Regions from separate parts of the Shewanella sp. Scap07 genome, predicted to be linked through region 2. Evidence: predicted binding sites of a transcription regulator. Region 2 holds the regulator's gene; each other region holds the start of a gene.
The links. The regulator LexA, encoded in region 2, represses DNA repair genes until DNA is damaged. The targets are predictions, from matches to a motif close to TACTGTATNNNNATACAGTA.
Positions count from the first base shown of each region.

Region 1: a site for LexA is predicted at 2,420-2,439, ahead of recA (recombinase RecA). Genes of this name have one in related genera too.
Region 3: a site for LexA is predicted at 2,720-2,739, ahead of recN (DNA repair protein RecN). Genes of this name have one in related genera too.
Region 4: a site for LexA is predicted at 2,951-2,970, ahead of dinB (DNA polymerase IV). Genes of this name have one in related genera too.

Region 1 covers NZ_CP041329.1:1,464,076-1,469,763, forward strand. Annotated here, with positions in the region: gene mutS (DNA mismatch repair protein MutS) at 1-2,184, opposite strand, end outside; gene recA (recombinase RecA) at 2,533-3,594, shown strand; gene FLM48_RS06440 (regulatory protein RecX) at 3,639-4,112, shown strand; gene alaS (alanine--tRNA ligase) at 4,495-5,688, shown strand, end outside.
Region 2 covers NZ_CP041329.1:4,802,268-4,807,955, forward strand. Annotated here, with positions in the region: gene plsB (glycerol-3-phosphate 1-O-acyltransferase PlsB) at 1-1,680, opposite strand, end outside; gene lexA (transcriptional repressor LexA) at 1,946-2,563, shown strand; gene FLM48_RS21195 (cell division inhibitor SulA) at 2,560-3,054, shown strand; gene coxB (cytochrome c oxidase subunit II) at 3,471-5,021, shown strand; gene ctaD (cytochrome c oxidase subunit I) at 5,031-5,688, shown strand, end outside.
Region 3 covers NZ_CP041329.1:1,441,974-1,447,661, reverse strand. Annotated here, with positions in the region: gene barA (two-component sensor histidine kinase BarA) at 1-757, shown strand, start outside; gene FLM48_RS06355 (YjaG family protein) at 750-1,355, shown strand; gene FLM48_RS06350 (DUF3319 domain-containing protein) at 1,376-1,624, shown strand; gene FLM48_RS06345 (AEC family transporter) at 1,703-2,659, shown strand; gene recN (DNA repair protein RecN) at 2,760-4,421, shown strand; gene FLM48_RS06335 (phosphatidylglycerophosphatase A) at 4,515-5,009, opposite strand; gene thiL (thiamine-phosphate kinase) at 5,009-5,688, opposite strand, start outside.
Region 4 covers NZ_CP041329.1:3,578,741-3,584,428, reverse strand. Annotated here, with positions in the region: gene bfr (bacterioferritin) at 1-63, shown strand, start outside; gene bfr (bacterioferritin) at 73-540, shown strand; gene FLM48_RS15650 (methyl-accepting chemotaxis protein) at 815-2,824, shown strand; gene dinB (DNA polymerase IV) at 2,992-4,068, shown strand; gene FLM48_RS15640 (fibronectin type III domain-containing protein) at 4,288-5,688, opposite strand, start outside.

The sequences.
Region 1 (5,688 bases), 1.8 Mb from region 2:
CTGCTCTGGTAGTTGGGTCAATTCAAAGTAGTGAGTTGCAAATAACGTGAGCGATTTTAGTTTGGTGGCTAAATGTTCTGCCGCAGACCAAGCTAATGACAATCCATCATAGGTGGAGGTACCTCGGCCTATTTCATCCATTAGCACCAAACTTTCAGGGGTGGCATTGTGCAGAATGTTAGCGGTTTCTGTCATTTCAACCATGAAGGTTGAGCGTCCCGATGCGAGGTCATCGGCAGCGCCAATACGGGTAAAGATACGATCAATGGGGCCAATCGTGGCTTTTTGGGCTGGAACAAAGCTACCAATATGGGTCATCAAGGTGATCAGCGCGACTTGGCGCATGTAAGTTGATTTACCACCCATGTTAGGGCCGGTGACCACCAACATACTTTTTTGCGGTGATAAACCAACTGGGTTAGCGATAAAAGGCGTTTGACTCACTTGTTCGACAACAGGGTGGCGGCCCGCTTCGATATCAATACCAATTTCGGCAACCAGTTCAGGACGGCGGTAGTCTAAGCTCTCTGCGCGCTCTGCAAAGTTACAAATTACATCAAGCTCTGCTGCGGCGCGGGCAAATTGTTGCAGTTGCGCTAACTTGGGTAATATCTGATCGAACAAAGCTTCCCAAAGCTGCTTCTCTAGCGCCAGGGCTTTACCTTGACTGGATAACACCTTTTCTTCATGTTCTTTAAGTTCAGCAACGATGTAACGCTCAGTGTTTTTGAGTGTTTGCCTGCGCTGATAGCTCATAGGCACCAAATCAGACTCACGCCGGCTGACCTCAATATAGTAGCCGTGTACTCGGTTGTAGCCGACTTTGAGGGTTGAAGCACCGGTTGCGGCTTTTTCTCTGGCTTCTAATTCATCTAAATAGTCAGTGGCGCCCTGACTTAAATCACGCCATTGATCAAGCTGGGCATCATAGCCTGGCTTCAAAACACCGCCATCACGGATCAACATCGGTGGATTATCAACGATAGCTCGGCACAGCAGTGCATGCTCTTCGGGGAATTCACCCAATAAGCTTGCAAGCTTTTGCAAGCGATCACTTTGGCATTGACCTAAAGTCGTTTGGAGCTGTGGTAGTGCCCCTAATGCTTGGCGTAAACGGGCGAAATCACGTGGTCGAGCGCTGCGCAACGCCAAGCGAGCAGTGATCCGCTCAACATCTCCGAGTTGCTTCAGTTGCTCGGAAAGATCGCCAAATAACCCAGAGTTCAACAGCTCATCGACAGCATCATGGCGGGCGCGAAGTACGTTGTGATCGCGTAGCGGTTCATGTATCCAACGTTGCAGCATGCGGCTGCCCATCGCAGTGGTGGTATTATCTAGAACGGCAGATAAAGTATTGCTACTGCCGCCTTGCAGGTTACAGGTCAGCTCAAGGTTTTTACGGGTCGCGGCATCCAAAATAATGCTGTCGTACTGATTAAAGCGGCTGATCGAGTTGATATGCGGTAGCGCGGTGCGCTGGGTATCTTTCACATATTGAACTAAACAACCTGCAGCCTGAATCGATAAACGCACTTCACCCAGTCCAAAGCCATATAAGTCCTTGGTGCCAAATTGGTCGAGCAGCAGTTGCTGACAGGTATCAAAATCAAACTCCCATTCAGGGCGGCGGCGTTTACCACTAAAGCGGTTGATTAACGCCATCTCACTAAAGTCTTCGCTATACAGTAGTTCTGCTGGATTGGTGCGTTGTAGTTCTGCTTCTAATGCTTCAGAAGTATCAAGTTCGGTAACGATAAATCGGCCTGATGAGATATCTAAGGTGGCATATCCAAATCCGGTCTTACCGTGATAAACCGCAGCGAGCAAGTTGTCTTGACGCTCTTGTAATAGCGCTTCATCAGTCAATGTACCTGGGGTCACTATTCTGACAACTTTGCGCTCTACCGGTCCTTTAGAAGTGGCCGGATCGCCAATCTGCTCGCAAATTGCAACCGAGACACGTAGCTGAACCAATTTTGCTAAGTAGCCCTCAACAGCATGGTAGGGGATACCAGCCATCGGAATGGGGTCTCCGCCACTTTTGCCGCGGGCGGTAAGTGAAATGCCTAATAACTCAGATGCCAGTTTGGCATCGTCATAAAATAACTCATAAAAATCACCCATCCGATAGAATAAAAGCATATCGGGAGTTTCTGCTTTTAAGGTCAGATACTGACGCATCATGGGTGTGTGTTTTTCTAAATGTTGAGTTGTTGCTTTATTCACTCTGAACCGTTCCTACCGCGATTGTCACTAGGTCGTCGACTGGCGACACAAAATATGTCGCCAATATTAGCAAGGATTAGCTGTCGATGGCGGCTAATTAATAAAAAAATACCCGCGAAACGATTCCGTCGCTTAGCCATTGAGCAAAGCCAAATTCATCAGCAGATAAAAAATAATCATCAACAGTACTTGATACTGTATGATTGTACAGTATACTAGTTTGCATATTGAGGCTGCTAGCGAGACAAACGCCAGCTCAGCACCACACAGTTCGCACAGCAAAGGCTGTGATTAAGAGGAAAACCTATGAGTATTGATGCGAATAAAGAGAAAGCACTGACAGCGGTACTAGGCCAAATTGAGAAGCAGTTTGGTAAAGGCTCTATCATGAAGCTAGGTGAAAACCGCTCGATGGATGTTGAAACTATTTCTACCGGTTCACTTTCTCTTGACGTTGCTTTGGGCGCAGGTGGTTTACCAATGGGGCGTATCGTAGAGATTTACGGTCCAGAATCTTCAGGTAAAACGACATTAACGCTAGAAGTTATTGCAGCAGCTCAACGTGAAGGTAAAGTGTGTGCCTTTATCGATGCTGAGCACGCATTAGACCCGATTTATGCACAAAAGCTAGGTGTTGATATCGATAACTTGCTTTGTTCACAGCCAGATACCGGTGAGCAAGCATTAGAGATTTGTGATGCGTTAACCCGCTCTGGTGCCGTCGACGTTATCATTGTTGACTCGGTAGCGGCATTAACCCCTAAAGCTGAAATTGAAGGTGAGATTGGTGATTCTCATATGGGTCTTGCTGCCCGTATGATGAGCCAAGCAATGCGAAAGCTTGCTGGTAACCTCAAGCAATCAAATACTTTGCTGATTTTCATTAACCAAATTCGTATGAAAATTGGTGTGATGTTCGGTAACCCAGAAACCACAACCGGCGGTAACGCACTGAAGTTTTATGCCTCAGTCCGTTTAGATATTCGCCGCACCGGTGCCATTAAAGATCGCGATGAAGTGATTGGTAATGAAACCCGCGTTAAAGTGGTTAAGAACAAAATTGCCGCACCATTTAAACAAGCAGAGTTCCAAATTTTATATGGTGAAGGGATTAACCGTACTGGTGAGCTAGTTGACCTAGGCGTAGCCCATAAACTCGTAGAGAAAGCCGGTGCTTGGTATAGCTATAAAGGTAGCAAAATCGGTCAAGGGCGTGCCAATGCAGGTAAATACCTGATTGAAAACCCAGAGATTTCAGCTGAAATTGAAGCGGCTTTACGTGCCATGTTACTGAGCAGCGGTGAAGCAGTTGCTGAATCTGCTACCGGTGATGAAAATATCGATATGGAGACTGGCGAGGTTTTCTAACCAAGCCGTCACTAAGATAGTTATACATGGCTAAGGGGGAGCGGATGAGTGATGCTAACAATCAAACTAAAGCTGCCCCTAAACATTCTGCCATGCATATTGCGGTTGGCTTGTTAGCTCGCCGCGATTATTCCCGCCAACAAATTCAACTCAAATTACAACAAAAGCAATATGATGCTGACGAGATTGAGACCACACTCGATCACTGTCAACAAAGTGGTTATCTTGATGATGCTCGATTTGCCGCGCTATTGCTGAAGTCCCATATCAGCAAAGGCCACGGTGTGAACAAAATTCGCCAGTCTATGCAGCAAAAAGGTCTGCACAAAGATCTGATAGCGGAAGTGTTATCGCAAACTGACTGTGACTGGTTTGCTATTGCCCGGCAAAAGGCTGAAAAAAAGTATGGCTCAGCAACAGAGCTTGATCACCCAACCCGTGCCAAGCGACTGCGTTTCCTCTTGGGCCAAGGCTTTGATTATGAGCAAGCTAATTACGCCCTGTCAGTAGAAGAATAAATCAGCTTATTGCCCCATCAAAAAAGTGCCTTATTTACTTGCTGTATCTGTGCTGATTTGCGTCGGTTTTGTCATGATTCAAAGTAACATATTGGCGTTGCATTTTATTTTGCCACAATGTCACTAAAACTCTGGTTGTTCGCTTAGACTCTGCTTATAATGCTCGGTTAAAACGTGCAGACTGTGGGGCTAAAATGCCTCCTCAGCTTCGATAGGTGGCTAGATTTTAGTTGAGTGTGAAGAACATTTTTCCTTACATCCTCTTGGTCGAAAAGAATAACAGCCCAACCTATAACTCTGCCTAATGAATTAAAGTACTGAGCGAGAGTCTCGGTATATTTTAGCTGTTTATTGTGAGCTTAATCTAAATCAGGGTGATTTCATGTATCAAACCACCGCAGCGCTAAGAAGTGCGTTCTTGGAGTTTTTCCGTAATAACGGTCATCAGGTCGTGGACAGCAGTTCATTAGTGCCAGGTAATGACCCCACCTTGTTGTTTACCAACGCAGGTATGAACCAGTTTAAAGAACTGTTTTTGGGTGAAGATAAACGCGATTATAGCCGTGCGACAACCTCACAGCGCTGTGTGCGAGCCGGTGGTAAACATAACGACTTAGACAATGTCGGCTACACGGCGAGACATCATACCTTCTTTGAAATGTTAGGTAACTTTAGTTTTGGCGATTACTTCAAACAAGATGCGATTCAGTTCGCATGGCGTTTTCTGACAGAAGAGTTGAAACTACCGAAAGAACGTCTATGTGTCACCATCTATGAAACCGATGATGAAGCCTATGACATTTGGACCAAAGAGATTGGTGTTCCAGCTGAGAATCTTATCCGTATTGGCGACAATAAAGGCGCGCCATATGCTTCTGATAACTTCTGGCAAATGGGCGATACCGGCCCTTGTGGCCCGTGTACAGAGATATTCTATGATCATGGCGATCATATCTGGGGTGGTCGTCCAGGTACGCCAGAAGAAGATGGCGATCGTTTCATCGAAATCTGGAATATTGTTTTCATGCAGTACAACCGTCAGTCTGACGGCACCATGGAGCCACTGCCTAAACCGTCTGTGGATACCGGCATGGGGATTGAGCGTATTGCAGCAATTATGCAGGGCGTTCATTCAAACTATGAAATCGATATCTTCCAAGCCCTAATTAAGAAAACCGCTGAAATCTTATCTGTTAGCGATCTTGAAGAAAAGTCATTGCGAGTGATTGCGGACCATATTCGTTCTTGCGCTTTCTTAATTGCCGATGGCGTGATGCCATCAAATGAAGGCCGTGGTTATGTGTTGCGTCGTATTATTCGTCGTGCGGTTCGCCATGGTAACAAGCTAGGCGCTACCGAATCATTTTTCTACAAATTGGTGCCAACACTGATAGAAGTGATGGGTGATGCTGCTAAAGGCCTAGTTGCCACGCAAGCGATCGTTGAAAAATCACTTAAAGCTGAAGAAGAGCAATTTGCTCGCACACTAGAGCGTGGTCTAGGTATTTTAGATGCCGCACTGACGGGCCTTAAGGGTGACGTACTCGATGGCGAGACCGCATTTAAGTTATACGAC
Region 2 (5,688 bases):
CTTAAGTAGGGTTAGATACAGGTCTAGTTGTTGCTCTAATTGGCTGCGCTGTAGCGCATGCTGCTCTGCGGCCAGTAAGGTTAAACTGGTTAATGTGACCGAGCTGACGGCGGCGGCATCGTTGATATTAGTCATCACCTGATTGGCCAATGTATTGACCACAGGTGTTAGCCAGCTTGGCTTTTGCTCTGGATCTTTAGCAATCTCTTCACGCCATTCTGGCGCTTGCTCATTGAGGAAACTGTGCAGCGTGATTGGCTGGCCGAAGTTAACATAGCCTTGGCCAAAATTACCCAATTTACGAATAGCACCAAATACTTGCCAAACTGATTCTTTCTTTTTCTTCTTACCACTAAGCTCTTTATGATAAGTCGCCACTTCCATGACATGATCATAACCAAGGTAAACCGGCACTAAGGTTACCGGACGCTCTACTCCGCGCAGTACACTGTTAACCGTCATCGCAATCATGCCGGTTTTCGGCGCTAGCAAGCGACCAGTGCGCGAACGTCCACCTTCGGTAAAGTATTCAACCGAATAGCCTTTAGTGAACAATTGGTCGAGATACTCTCTAAATACCGCGGTATAAAGCTTGTTACCACGGAAACTACGACGGATAAAAAACGCCCCGCCACGGCGGAACATGGGACCCGCAGGCCAGAAATTCAAATTAATACCGGCAGCGATATGCGGCGGTACCATGCCTTGATAATAGAGAATATAAGACAGCAGTAGATAATCCATGTGGCTACGATGACAAGGCACATAAATAATCTCATGGCCATCGTGGTGCAACTGACGGATCTGCTCGGCGCCTTTAATATTGATGCCTTTGTAAAGCTTGTTCCACAACCAAGTAAGAAAACGCTCAGCAATACGCACCAGACTATCTGAGTAATCAGCGGCAATCTCGTCTAAGTACTCCATCGCTTTAGCGCGTGCTTCTGTTTCAGAGATCTTCTTATTATTGGCTTCTTCAACGATGGCTTTTTTAAGCGACTCAGACTTAAGCAGCGCATGGAACAACGCTTGACGGTTAGGCAGTACAGGACCCGTCATCACCTTACGCTGTCTATGGAAGTGAACCCGAGCCACTCGCGACAGTTTTTGGGCGATGCGTTTATCCGTTCCATGCTCATCAGCCATATGGCGTAGCGACAGCGCATTAGAAAATTGCACAAAGTTGTGGCGACCAAGAAACAGAATCATCAAACATTTACGCAGCCAGGTGGGGTTTTGACGCTCCAACACTGCCGCACGCATGGTGTCATCTTCTTTGCCAGGGGTACGGCCCCAATACAAGCTTACTGGCACCAATTGAACATCTAGCTCTGGCCGACGTTTATGTGCGCCCAATAGGCGCATAAAAGTGCTTAAATAAGGCGAGTTGCTGGCACGCTTGCCCAAAAGCGGCTTAGCGCCTTCAAGACAGACTACTCGCGGTGTCTGTTCACCATCGACCTGCAGCGGTTCATAGGGGCTAGGCAAACCAAAATTAGCGGTAATTTCACTCAGCGCGGCAATATCGCTGACGGATTCAGTTTTCATCACATAAACCACCGGCCTACTCGGGTCTAAATTAAGATCGGCAAATGGATCATGAGGCACAACGATAGTGTGCACTAACTTTTTTTGAATCCAGCGCAGTGATTTGCGCCAAATAGAGTCTTGTTTGGACATGAGTTTATTATTTTTGAGTCTCGTTGTTAGCCCCATAGAATATCAGAAAAACTCATCAGGTCGCTATTAACCATGCACATTATTAATCTGCCGACCACAATACTGCTAGCTGCCCAGCACAATTACAGCGTACAGTGATAACGGTTCAATTCAGCCTATCGCCAAGTCCCTGCTGCAATAGATAAAATTAATCACTGGTTAATACTTGCACTACTTACAATACTGTATATACTGACAGGTACTGTATGGAAAAACAGGTTTAAATATGAGACCGCTAACCCCGAGACAATCTGAGATATTAGATCTCATCAAAAATAATATTGCTGATACTGGCATGCCACCTACCCGTGCAGAAATTGCTAAAAGGTTGGGTTTTAAGAGTGCCAATGCTGCCGAAGAGCATCTGAAAGCGCTAGCCAAAAAAGGCTGTATTGAAATTATTCCTGGCACGTCTCGCGGTATTCGCCTCACCCAAGAAGATGATGAGTCTGAATCTGGCTTACCCTTGATTGGTCAAGTTGCCGCAGGTGAGCCAATACTCGCCCAAGAACATGTTGAGCAGCACTATCAAGTGGATCCAGCCATGTTTAGACCCGCCGCTGATTTCTTACTGCGAGTACGTGGTGACAGTATGAAAAACATCGGCATTTTAGAAGGCGATCTATTGGCGGTTCATAAAATGGCTCAGGCCCGTAACGGTCAAGTCGTGGTTGCTAGAGTAGAAGACGATGTCACCGTTAAACGCTTCGAAAAAGTCGGTAGCACGGTATTTCTGCATGCAGAAAATGAAGAGTACGCCCCAATTGAAGTCGACTTAAACTACCAATCCCTGACCATTGAAGGCTTGGCGGTAGGTGTGATTAGAAATGGAGACTGGCAATGAACAACTTGATTGGAAGCAGCCCACGCCACCCAGGGCTATGGCAAGATGAAGCCAAACTCAGTAAAGGGGTGTCACGTATGCCCAGCCACACTCAAGGTGTGCAAGAGCTGCAAACCCTGACACCTGAACTCGCACGACTCAGTCAGCAAGGCCAGTGGATTGTATTAATTAGTCCACCCAATATTGGCTATAAACAGATGTTGGCTCAAGCTGGCGTACGCATGGATCGCATTTTGTTGGTACATGCTAAAGACGAGATAGAAACGCTATGGGCAATGGAAAAAGCGCTAACCAGTGGCACCTCTAGCGCAGTAATATGTTGGGCGCCTATGCTAGATAGCCGCGACAATCGCCGCCTAGAATTAGTTGCAAAAAGTGCCACAGCTTTAGGCGTGGTAATTGAAAGCGGCAGTGACCACATTGCTGCTCAGCTACCCTCAGTAGCGGATGTTCACGTTAATCAAGGTTCGTTATTTAGCGCGTTTCATTAGTCCGTATAAGACTGTTTTTCCCATCTAAGCCTCCTTTCGGGAGGCTTTTTTGTTGCTGTTTTTTTTAATAAAAGTTAAAAGTTTGATCTTGATCAAAAATTCAACAGGCAGTAAGTTAGAACAAGATAACAACGATTATTTGTTATATCCGAGCGATTTAGTCGTCACTTTTCCTCTCGTCAATTTGGCTTATGCAGTGAGCTCCGTGCGAGAAAAGAGTAGAAATTGGACTGATATATTCAGCCGTAAGTGCATAGAGTGGTAGCCAACTGGCAAATAACAACACCGCGCTAAACCACCAACGCACTTTGAAGTCATCGTTGCTTTTTTGGGAACCGAAGAGTTTGCATAGAGCAGAGACTTACTGTGTGGCTCTTCTTTGTAGTTGCCTTCGCAATTGACAGAGGAGAAGTCTAGTGAAGCAAGTGTTGTATTATTTGCTGGCGTTGCTGTTTACGCCCCCCATTTTCGCCGCCGATATGCCCCTAAATATGACAAAAGGGGTAACGGACATCAGTAATAAAGTGTTCAGTCTACATATGACGATCCTTTATATCTGCTGTGCTATCGGTGTGGTCGTGTTCGGCGTAATGATCTACTCGATCATCAATCACCGCCGCTCTAAAGGCGCCGTCGCCGCCAACTTTCATGAAAGTACCAAGGTTGAAATCGCATGGACAGTGATTCCTTTCGTTATCCTAATTTTAATGGCTATTCCTGCCACTAAAACACTGATTGCAATGGAAGATACTAGTGATGCCGATATCACCATTAAAGTGACGGGCTCACAGTGGAAATGGCACTACAGCTACTTTGATCATGACATTGAATTCTTCAGTGTGCTTTCAACTCCTAGAGATCAAATTGAGGGTGACGCCACAAAGAGTGAAACTTACCTACTTGAAGTCGACAAACCTTTAGTTATCCCCACCAATAGAAAAGTCCGTTTCTTAATGACATCCGATGATGTTATTCACTCATGGTGGGTACCTGCATTTGCAGTAAAGAAAGATGCTAACCCAGGCTTTATCAATGAAGCATGGACGCGGGTCGACGAACCCGGTACTTACCGTGGTCAATGTGCTGAATTGTGCGGCAAAGACCATGGCTTCATGCCTATTGTGGTTGAGGTGTTATCGGAAGCAGATTTTGACGCATGGATCGTAGCGCAAAAGCAACTCGCTGCCGATGCTGAAGCCGCTGCGCAAGCCGCGTTAACTAGCACATTGAGCATGGACGAGCTAATGGCTAAAGGTGAGCAAGTTTATCTAGCTAATTGTGCAGCTTGCCACCAGCCTAATGGTGCGGGTCTTCCTGGGGTATTCCCATCACTGATTGGCAGTCCGTTGATTGTTGGCCCAGTGGGTGAACATATCGATATCGTACTCCATGGTAAAGCCGGCACTGCTATGCAGGCATTTGCTAAGCAGCTAACTGCAACCGAAATTGCAGCCGTAGTGACTTACGAGCGTAACGCATGGGGCAACAACTCTGGCGATAGTGTTCAAGCAGCAGATGTTAACGGTGGAGGCGCAGACTCTGGCGCCAGTAGCAGTGATGCTGAGGTTCCCGTGACCTTGCCAGCCACTTTGCCTGAGGCTGCCACACAAGTTGAAGCTGTCGTTACCGAAACCGCAGAAGTTGTACTCGATGACCTGACAATGGATGAGCTAATGACGTTAGGCGAGCAAGTCTACATGACGAGCTGCGTTGCCTGTCACCAGCCCACCGGTATGGGTCTTCCTGGTGCATTCCCATCATTGGTTCAAAGCCCAATTATTAAGGGGCCCGTTAGCGATCACCTTGAAATGGTGATTAATGGTAAGCCCGGTACTGCAATGCAGGCCTTCGGTGGTTTACTCAGCCCGCAAGAACTCGCCGCAGTGATTACCTATGAGCGTAACGCCTGGGGTAACAATTCTGGTGATGCTGTGCAGGCATCTGACGTTGATGGTCACGGAAAGTAGGGGAATCAAATGAGCACAATTACACAAGACGCACCGGCCGCTCACGACGATCACCATGATGACCATCATCATGGTGCGCCAAAGGGCTTAATGCGCTGGGTACTAACCACCAACCATAAAGACATCGGTACTTTATATTTGTGGTTTAGTTTTATTATGTTTTTAACTGGCGGCGCCATGGCGATGGTGATCCGTGCAGAACTGTTCCAACCAGGGTTGCAGTTAGTGGACCCTAATTTTTTCAACCAAATGACCACGGTCCACGGGTTGATAATGGTGTTTGGCGCAGTCATGCCCGCCTTTACTGGATTAGCAAACTGGCTGATTCCAATGATGATTGGTGCGCCTGATATGGCGCTGCCACGCATGAATAACTGGAGCTTTTGGATTCTGCCTTTTGCATTTGCGATTCTATTAAGCTCACTGTTCATGGAAGGTGGCGGCCCTAACTTCGGTTGGACCTTCTACGCCCCGTTGTCGACCACTTACAGTCCAGATAGCACAGCACTGTTCGTATTCTCGGTACACATTATGGGTATCAGCTCCATCATGGGTGCGATCAACGTCGTGGTGACTATTGTCAACATGCGTGCCCCGGGTATGACGTGGATGAAGCTACCGCTGTTTGTATGGACATGGCTCATCACTGCCTTCTTGCTCATTGCCG
Region 3 (5,688 bases), 1.8 Mb from region 2:
TCGTGAGCCCTTAAGTGTACTCGCAGTGGATGATAATCCAGCAAACCTTAAGCTTATCGATACTTTGCTAAAAGAGATTGTCGCCCATGTCACTGTGATCGACAGTGGCCAGGGCGCTATTGAGCTTGCCGCAGAGCAAGTATTTGATTTGATTTTTATGGATATTCAAATGCCCGGCATAGATGGTATTAGCGCCACCAAACAAATTCGTGAACACTCACGTAATCGCAATACGCCCATTATTGCTGTCACCGCGCATGCTATTGCCGAAGAACGTGAGCGCATTAATCAAAGTGGCATGGATGGTTACTTACCTAAACCGATTGATGAAGCGGCGCTACGTGGTGTGATTAGCCGCTGGAAGAGCCGGCCAACCTTTACTCATTTTGACCATAACACCCTTAATTGGGAGTTATGCCTAACCCAAGCCAATGGCAAATCGGAGCTGGCATTAGAGATGCTGCAAATGCTGACCGACTCCATTCCGGCGACCGCAGAGGTATTGCAAGCCGCGCTTGATGAGCTTGATCCGACGCTAATGCTAGCTCATGTTCACAAGCTACACGGCGCCTGTTGCTATAGCGGTGTACCTACGCTTCAACGGCTTTGCCAAGAAATTGAATCAGCACTGAAACGTGACGAACGGTTAGAAAATATCGAACCTGAAATACTAGAGTTACTTGACGAGCTTTCTAAGGTAGAATCGGCAGCTAATCAAGTGATCTCTCAGTTCTCAACAGGTGTTATCGATGAGTAATAAACCCGGTTTTTTCAAAAGATTAAAAGCATTAGAACCCGAGCAGAAAAAACTGTTTGCCATAGCCCTGTGCCAACGTATGTACCCTAATTACCAATTGTTTTCTGAAGTATGTGAATTTGGTGATGCACAGGTATTAGACACAGCCCTAAATCTGTTATGGCAATCGATGTACGACCGCAAGTTAAAGCTAAATATTGATGTCTACCTTGAGCGACTCGATGTCAACACACCAGAGCCAAGTGATTTCGATGTTTATGGCGTCTACCCAGCCATGGATGCCGCAGTAGCGTTAACCTCGCTACTTAGCGCTATGCAAAGCAAGATTGAAGATGACATGACTAACATCAGCAAACTGTCTTCAGCCACTGTGGCCAATTATATTGAGGCGACATTAGAAGATGAGCTAAGCGAAGCTGAGCTTGATGACTATATTTTCAGTCACCCGGTCATGGTTGAAGAGAAAGCCTTACAGTCATCACTACTTGAGATTGTTGAAGACAACCCCAAAATGACACCTGACTTTATTAAGGCATTGCGCAAAGAGATTGTGCAAGCTGGTGTATCCAATATTGGCATAGAAGTCAGCCAAGACTAACTTGTATGCCCATCTAAGCCATGAAAAAGCTCATTTACCAAGGCTACATACTGACTAATAGCCAAGGCAACACTGACTCATGGAAGCTGACCATTGGCGAGCAGCAACGTATTGGCTCGCTATTTGAGCTGCGCCGGCAAATACAATTCTATGAACAGCTCGGGGTCCTACCCGAGCTACGTACCAGCCTATTAGCCGATAAAACAGCGATTAACGCGACGGCTAACAACCCACCTCAAAGTCAGACCTCAATAAAAAAACGCCGTTAAACTTAGGCCTAATGGGCTTTATTTCGGCAAACTGTTAACCTCTACTTTTGTTTGCTATAACCGCTAAGGTAATTTGCCATGAGCCAGATTTATACACCGCTGTTTGTTGTATTTGGCATGATGTTGTGGGGATTTATCACTGACAGAGCTCGGCTTCTACCAGTACAAAGTGCCGATGTGCTCAATCAATACGTTTATTACATCGCCTTTCCCGCCATCATGTTAATTGTGCTGGCCGAAACCTCCTTTGCCGATATTATGCAATGGCGATACATTCTTGGTTATAGTGCAGCAATGGGCTGTGTGTACCTGCTGAGCATCGTGACTTCATACCGCGCGACGCCCAAACGTGGTGATATTGCCGCAATACGCTCGCTCAATACGACATTTGGTAATACGTCTTTTATTGGAATTCCGTTGATGATGATGCTCTACCCTGAGCAGCAACAAGCATTAACGGCAGCGGCAATTGCCAGTCTATTATCGGTGATCATGTTTGCAATTGTGCTGGTGTCTATTGCCCTGCATCAAGGTCAAACAAGCCGCCCTGCTGTCACTGCTATTGAAGCTTTGGCCAAAAACCCAATCATTATTGGCAGTGTCATTGGCACCTTAATATCGGCACTGGATATCACTTTGCCGCTAGCGGTGAGTCAGATTTTGACCCAAATAGGCATGACATCGAGCCCTTGTGCTTTGTTTGCTATCGGTATGGTCCTGAGCATGGCAATGCGCGGAGGCAGCAAACAAAAAGCAATCGGTGCCCGCTCGGCAGTGATTGAACTCAGTCTCATTAATGTAGCTAAGCTGATCATCCAACCATTACTGGTTTACCTTTTCTTTGTTTGGTTAGCGGTAGAACCGCAGATGTTGGTCATGGGCGTGCTGCTAGCTGCGCTGCCTACTGCCGCCAGTGTGTATTTACTTGCTCAGCGCTACGATGTGCAAGCAGGTATTAGTGCTCTGGCGATCACCATCGGGGTACTACTTAGTTTTATTACCCTTCCCATCATTCATCATCTATTGCTAAGCTAAGCTTCGAATAAAAAACCAACAAATTAGCGTTAGCTATTTACTGTATAAAAAATCAGTATATACTGTGCATTAATACAGTACTATGTGAAAGGATGTCATTATGCTTTGTCAGCTCAGCATCAATAACTTTGCAATTGTTCGCTTTCTTGAACTCGATTTTAAAGCCGGCATGACCAGTATTACAGGTGAAACCGGTGCAGGTAAGTCAATCGCCATCGATGCGTTGGGCCTGTGCTTAGGGAATCGAGCTGATGCCAATAGCGTGCGCCCCGGCGCCACTAAAGCCGAAGTGAGCGCGCGCTTTTTAGTCAACGATATTCCACTCGCGAAGCGCTGGTTAGAAGATAATGACCTTGAGCAAGACGATGAGTGTATTTTAAGACGCACCATCGGCAGCGACGGCCGTTCACGTGCTTATATCAATGGTAATCCGGTGCCCTTAACGCAAATGCGCTTAATCGGGCAACTATTGGTGGGAATTCACGGCCAACATGCCCATCACGCCATGCTAAAAAGTGAGCACCAGCTTACCTTGCTCGACAGCTATGCAAACCATAAGATACTCCTAGATGGTGTTGCGGCGAGTTATCAGCGCTGTAAGATGATTGAAAAAGAGCTGCATGCCTTAGAGCAGTCGCAACACGAACGTATCGCCCGTAAACAGTTGCTGCAATATCAAGTTGAAGAACTCGATGAGTTTGCCTTAGGTGAAACGGAGTTTACAGAAATAGAAGCCGAGCATAAGCGTCTTGCTAACGGCACGGCACTTATCCAAACCTGCCAAAACACCCTGTTTATATTGCAAGACAATGAACAAGGCGATGTGGAGTCACAATTAAATAGTGCGATAAGCGAGGCCCAAGAGCTTGCAGGTTATGATGACAGCTTGCAGAGCGTCAGTAGCATGCTCAACGAAGCCTTGATCCAAGTTCAAGAAAGTAGCAGCGAAATTCAGCGTTATTTAGACAGCTTAGAGCTTGACCCTGAACACTTTGCTTTTTTAGAACAAAGGCTATCAAAAGTGATGCAGCTAGCACGCAAGCATCATGTTAAGCCTGAAGCGTTGTATCAACACCACCAACAGCTGAGTCAAGAATTACAAAGCTTAGATTCCGATGAAGATAAGCTCAATGAAATTACCGAGCAGCTCGCCAGCTGCAAAGCCAGCTACTTAACTCAGGCTCAGAAGCTGCACAAAAGTCGATCGCGCTATGCCAAAGAGCTTGATAAGCAAGTCACTCAGTCTATTCATGAGTTGAGTATGCCTAAAGGTAAATTTGTTATCGCCATTAACTTTAATGAAAATGCCTTATCTGCGACTGGCTGCGATCATGTCGAATTTATGGTTACCACCAACCCAGGGCAGCCCTTGCAACCCATTGGCAAAGTCGCGTCTGGCGGCGAGCTGTCGCGAATCGGGTTGGGTATTCAGGTCATTACCGCTAAGAAAGTGTCTACACCAACATTGATATTTGATGAAGTGGATGTGGGAATATCGGGCCCAACAGCGGCGGTTGTCGGCCGTATGTTGCGCAGCTTAGGGGAATCGACCCAGGTATTTTGTGTAACCCATTTACCACAAGTCGCCGGTAACGGGCATCAACATATGTTTGTCAATAAACAGAGCAAGTCCGGGCAGACGGAAACATCGATGACGCCATTGGATAAAGCAGAGCGGTTACAAGAGTTGGCGCGTTTGTTGGGCGGCGATACTATTACCGACAACACCTTAGCCAATGCTAAAGAGCTGTTGCAAAGTTAACCCGTACAGCAAAAAAAGCGCATTGAGCTTTCGCGTAGTACATAACATAACGCCAGCAAATGCTGGCGTTGTTTTTTCAGGTTATTGGCGCGGTTACCCTACAAAATAAACCAAGAACTGTAGACAAATCAGCGCAAAAATACCCGCCAGAACATCGTCAATCATAATGCCAAAGCCGCCATGAACTTTGGCATCAAGCCAGCGTATTGGCCAAGGTTTTAAAATATCGAAAAAGCGAAATAAAGCAAAGCCAATCACTAGCCACATGATGCCAGCAGGTGCAGCAATCATGGTAATGAGCAAACCGGCCACTTCATCCCATACAATCGCACCATGATCATGCACGCCCATATCTTTGGATGCTTTGTCACAGATATAAAAACCAGCAATAACACTGAGCAGCGTTAACCCAATATACCAAGGCAATGATAGCGGCATCATCAGCAAGTAAAGCGGAATAGCCGCCAAGGTGCCAAAGGTGCCTGGGGCTTTCGCCGCTAAACCAGAACCAAAACCAAGCGCTAGAAAGTGGATCGGATTACGCAGTGAAAGCTTGGCAACGTCAGGATCTTTAGTCAGTAAACTCATTAAGAAAAATGCTCAAATGATAAGTTTTTCGGTTCAAACTCTTGACCGCTACGCAGTAGTTTTAGCTTGTCTCCAGTACAAATTTGACCGATCTGAGTGAACGTCACGCCAGCATGAGCCAATGAAGTTTCCAAAGCGCCACGTTGCGATTCAGGCACGGTAAACAGTAGCTCATAATCTTCACCGCCACTGAGTGCATAATTGATTGCGCTCTCTTTGCCGACAGTATTGACTAGCGCGTCAGATAACGGCAACTGCTCAACATCGATCACCGCCCCAACTTCTGATCGTTTTAGCACGTGCTTGATATCGCCTAAAATCCCGTCAGAAATATCGATAGCACTTGAAGCCAAGTTTCGCAGCGATTGTCCGGCTAATACCCGAGGGCTGGGATAATAGTGACGATTAATCAGATAGTCTCTATCTTGTGCAGAAGCCTCTACACCCGGTTCATTGGCTATCAATGCTAGCCCCACCGCTGAGTCACCTAAAGTGCCGGTGACATAAATCCAGTCACCATTGTTAGCCCCAGCGCGAGTCAGTGCTTTCTTTTCTGGCACCTGACCGTGTACGGTAATGGTAATACTGCGTGGTCCTCGGGTGGTGTCGCCGCCAATTAGGCTGACACCATAGTATTCAGCAATATCAGACAAACCTTGGCTGAAATCTGCTAACCACG
Region 4 (5,688 bases), 1.2 Mb from region 2:
CAAGAGTTGATTGGCATGACCGGTATTCAAAATTACTTACAATCGCAAATGGACAAGGACTAGGAGCACGACATGAAAGGCAATCAAGACGTTATTGATACACTCAATGGCCTGTTAACGGGTGAGCTTTCAGCAATGGACCAGTACTTTGTTCATGGCCTAATGTACGAAGATTGGGGACTTGAACAACTCCATGTGCGTATTTCACATGAATCTGATGATGAAAAAGAGCATGCGGCCAAACTAGTGCAAAGAATTCTGTTCTTGGGCGGTACACCAGATGTGGCGAGTCGTGAACCTTTAAAGATTGGTAAAACACCCGAAGAGATGCTCAAAAACGACTTAGAGTATGAATACATGGTGGCTGATAACCTGCGTAAAGCAATTGCGCTGTGCGAACAGAAACAAGATTATCAGACGCGCGAGATCTTAGAGGTATTGCTGGACGAGACTGAATCAGACCATATGTACTGGTTAGAGAAGCAGCTAGGTTTGATTGATAAAATCGGTTTGCAAAATTATCTGCAGACTAAAATGTAGGCAAAATGCTATTAAGTATGCGCTTTGTTCACTAGAGCTGACAAAGCGCATTTTTTGATTACTTCTCCCTGTGGTACACACTGTTTTATCTTTATTTGTTGACGTTTTATATCGTCAATCCATCCCTTTGCTTATCTAATTATCTGTTCACCCCTACATGGGTAACGCATCATACTTATTTGTGCTGCTGATCACATTTCGCGATTAAATCTAATTTGAAATCTGGTAGATTAATAGGCTGATTGTAAAAGAATAATGATAATAAGGATGCCTAATGGGACTGATTAAACGCTCATTAAGTTTACAACTAGTGGTCGCAATTGTTGGTGCATTAGCAGTGTTGCTGGTGATGGTTTCAGCGTATTTAGTTAACGCTGAAAGCGATCGTACTCGTGCCCAAATTGACACAGATCTTGCCAGTCTCGTTAATCTCAAATCCCATGAAGTTGGCAGCTATTTTGTCACTAAAGCCAAATTGGTTGATGCGGTGTTTTCATCACCAGAAGTGGTTGACTGGTTTACCCAGTATGATCGCAGGCTGAGTGATATTGACAATGATCCCCAGTATCAAAATGTCGTTAAGTATTTCCGTCATTTCTCCGATACGGATAGCGACATCAAATCCGTATTCTTTGGCTCAGCCAATACCTTTGAATATTTTGATCTCAACGGCCGTTACAACGACGCCAACTACTACACCAATAAACGTCCGTGGTGGCAGGAGGGTATCGACAAGAATGGCATGTATGTGACCGATCCCGCTGTTGATGCCAATGATGGCTCAATTTCCGCTACAGTAAAATCGGTGATCCGTAACTCACAAGGCCAGTTTATTGGTATTGGGGGGATGGACATTCTTATTGATACGATTGGTAGCGAGCTGCTGGCATCGCTTAAGTATCAAGGAGAGGGCCAAGCTTTCCTTATCACCGAGGGTGGCAAGCTGGTTTATTTCCCTGGATTTACAGAATCGTTTCCACCGGGTACAGATGCGAGTAAAGTCGATACCCAGTTCCGTGATACTCAAGGCTTTGGTGCTTTAGCTCAGCAAATGGCACGTCATGGCAGCGGCAGCGCTGGGTTTGGCACAGTGACTTATCAAGGTGAACCGCAACGGGTTAGTTACGTTAGCGTTGGTGCTGATTACCCACAGCAGCGTTGGTATTTAGGTTTTATGTTGCCTATGGACGTCATTGAAGCCCCAGTAGATGAAGCGGCTTGGAGTGCGACCATATTAGCTGTGGGCATTATGTTGTTGGTGGGTGTGACAGTATGGGTCATGTTGATTCCATTTAGGTCGCAAATTAACAAGTTACTTGATGCAATGAAAGATATTGCTGAAGGCGACAGTGATCTTAGCAAGCGGATCCATATGCAACGTGAAGATGAGCTTGGGCAACTGGGCGATGCCTTCAATCAGTTTGCAGTTAAAGTGCAAACCATGTTGAAACAGACGCAAAGCCTAACCGCAAAAGTGGATACCGGCGTTGATAATGCGGTGTCAGTGTGCGAGCAAGCGCTAGTGAGCGTGGCTAAACAAAAGCAAGATATAGCATCTGTGGCCACTGCCGCGACTGAGATGGCACACACTTCACAAGAGATGGCCAATAGTGCGCAGCGTGCGGCTGAGTTTGCTGAACAAGCAGAATCTGAATCTTCTGCCGGTACCGCGATTGTGGCTAAAGCCAGTCAAGGTATGGCGTCATTGTCGCAGCAAGTGATTGAAGCTGCCGGAGTTGTGCGCCACCTGCGGACCAGCTCAGAACAAATCGGCGAGGTGCTAAGTGTGATTCGCGGCATTGCTGAGCAAACCAATCTGCTTGCACTAAATGCTGCTATTGAGGCAGCTCGCGCCGGTGAGCAGGGCCGCGGTTTTGCTGTTGTTGCCGACGAGGTTCGTACCCTAGCGTCGCGGACACAAGACTCGACAGCCAATATTCAAGAGATTATTCAAACGCTGCAGCAAAATGCCCTAGAGGCGGAGCAGGTGATGGAATCTGGTGTTGAACAGGCCAATGTAGGCCAAGATTTGACGGCACAAGTCGAAGGAGCACTCAGTAGCATCTCTAGTGCGATTACTGCAATTCAGCAACAAACCATTGAGATCACCTCTGCGGTGGGTCAACAAGCTGTTGTGGCTGAAGAGGTCGCTTGTAATGTCGAGAATGTGCGTGGTCTTTCTGATGAATCATTGTCATCGAGTGAAGCACTGAGTCAAAATTTACGCGAGTTCCAACAAGTCACCGAAGCGCTGTCTGAAAACATACAGCAGTTCAAAGTGTAATTTGATTCACTCTGCCTAGAAAAAGCAGCCTTCATTCGGGCTGCTTTTTTGTTTTTGATATCCCATTTATCACGCAGTCGTTTAAATTGGTTAAATAATCACCATAACGTTGCCGTCTAAGTTGAGCACTGTTTAAATATACAGTATATTGGCGTTGGAGGTGCTGTGTGAAAAAAATTATTCATGTCGATATGGACTGCTTTTATGCCGCAGTTGAGATGCGTGACTTTCCTGAGTTGCGCGGCAAGCCTATTGCTGTGGGCGGACGCAGCGATCGACGTGGGGTGATTAGCACCTGTAATTATGAAGCGCGCCAGTTTGGCGTGCGCTCTGCAATGGCATCGGCTTACGCATTGCGATTATGCCCAGATTTGATTTTAGTGCCTGGTCGCATGGATGTGTACAAAGAGGCATCGGCGCAAATACGCCAGGTATTTGAACGCTATACCGACCTGATAGAGCCTTTATCACTGGATGAAGCCTACTTAGATGTGAGTGACAGCAAACAACATAAAGGCTCGGCCACGTTAATCGCCGCAGCAATTCGGCAGGAGATTTTTGAGCTTACCGGGTTAACGGCATCAGCGGGTATTGCCCCGGTTAAGTTTTTAGCCAAGATTGCTTCAGATCTGAATAAGCCCAATGGTCAATATGTGATAACGCCAGAGATGATCCCTGAATTTGTTAAAACCTTGCCCCTGCTTAAGATCCCAGGCGTGGGTAAAGTGACTGCGAAAAAGCTTGAGCAGATGGGATTAACCACTTGTGCCGATGTACAAGCTTTTGACCATGCACAGTTGATTCAACGTTTCGGCAAGTTTGGGCATGTACTTATTGAGCGCGCGCAAGGGGTCGACCCAAGAGCGTTATCTACCCATCGTGAGCGTAAGTCCGTTGGCGTTGAAACCACGCTGGCAAAAGACATCCATACGTTAGATCAGTGCAAAGCGGTGATGCCGCAGTTAATTCAAGAGTTGGGCGCACGGGTAAGCCGTAGTGCTAAAACCCGGCCGATCCATAAGCAAGTCGTGAAACTTAAATTTGATGATTTTAAGCAAACCACAATTGAACATCGTAGCGATGAAGTGTCAGTTAACTTGTTTTATGAGTTATTGGAGCAGGCGATGGATAGACGCGAAGGCAGAGGCATTCGTCTGCTAGGCGTATCGGTAGGCTTAGCTAGCGAAATGGTCGCGCAAGATGCAGCGACTAAATCTAGTGCCCAGTTAGACTTAGGCTTTTAAGCTTTTGGCTACTGCTGTGGGTATGACAGTGACAATGCTTAAGTACTCAACAGTAATAAGTACTTTTAAATATATAAAAACGCTACGCGGGTTGGCGTAGCGTTTACCACTGTGCATAAGGCAATTATCAGCTATTGTGATTAATTACCTTAAGCCATCAATGCATATCACGGTTCATATTACTATCGCCCATGTTATGCGTTATTTCACGACGATGGTTTAATAAAGGGTGACTTGCACCTCTATCCACGCGTCAGCCGTGCCTAATGTTCCGCCTTTATCGACTGGGTAAATTGAGAACCCATTCCACGGATCAGTAAAGGTTTGGTTGATTTGTAATGGCGCATCATTGAAGTCTTCCAGTGCCCAAGAGGAACTGCGAGAGTTCGGTGTTGAGTCTAACAACAATGAATTATGGTTATACCAAGGGGCAGCATTGTCATCGAGGTAATTTTGCAAGTTAATGGAGATACCATTTTGCAATAATGGGGTGCGCAGCTGCAGATCTGGTGCGGTATCCGCCTCACTTTTTTGCATGGTACGATACTCAACCCAATAGGTTTTATCACCATCACCGGATTTGATTTTTAACCCGATATTGCCTGGCGCATTGTGGCCCGCTGCCGTTCCGTGGTTAAAGGCATAAATTCGGTATACTCCTGATGATGTCACGGTGGGTACATCTGACTCGGAGATCCAATTGTTGAAATAACCTTTATACATGAGGTTCATTTCTTCAAGTGAATGTGCCCCCATTCCCATGAGTCCGAATACGTTGCCATAGTTAACCACAGTGTCGTTAGCATTGCCGTTCAAAATACTGTTACCGCCTTCAATAGACATTGAATGATGTAGGCCCAGAGCGTGACCCGTTTCATGAGCAATGGTGCCGGCTTTGTAGGTGTAGATCTCCATTAATGGTGGACCTGCTTGCGAGTTAATGAAGTAGGTTGCTTCAGTACCAATTGGCGGCGCGGTTACCATCACGATAGTGCCATCACCTGGGAAGTTAGGATCGACACCAGCATTTTTTAGTTCAGCCCGGTATGCCGGTCCCCACAATGACTTGTCATTATTGTAGTAACCGTGATTATTTGGCATGGTGATTTTAGGTTTGATTTCCCAGGTAAAGTTGAATTTACCGTAAGACTGCTCGGTGAAGTAGTCTTTGGTTATCTGCATTTCCGCATTAATTTGTGCAGTGGTAAATGCTAGATCTTGATCGGGAAATCTAAACGGATAGACCAATACGTGTACGCCGTTGTGATCGTAACCGTCGTTGCCAGGATCTTGCGCACCTGGGGTCACTCGACAGCTGGTAGTATTAAAGTCCGCTACCAAGCTTACGCCTTTAAATAGCCCTTCTAGACGCACGTTGTTCCAGCCGTCATTGGGCTGCGTTAGAACAACACATTCAGTATTGCCAACCCGTGAAGAACGAAGACTGTCGTCACCCGATGTCGGCCAACCATTGGCTCTCGCTGCTAAGGTTAGGTTACCTAAACCGTGGTCTGAGCTAAATGCGATGCTGCTTACATTTTGGTTAAAGGTTGATACGCTAAAACCATAGCCTTGCGATGCTGCGGGAACACACACTGGCACCCCATCAGTCAACGAGGT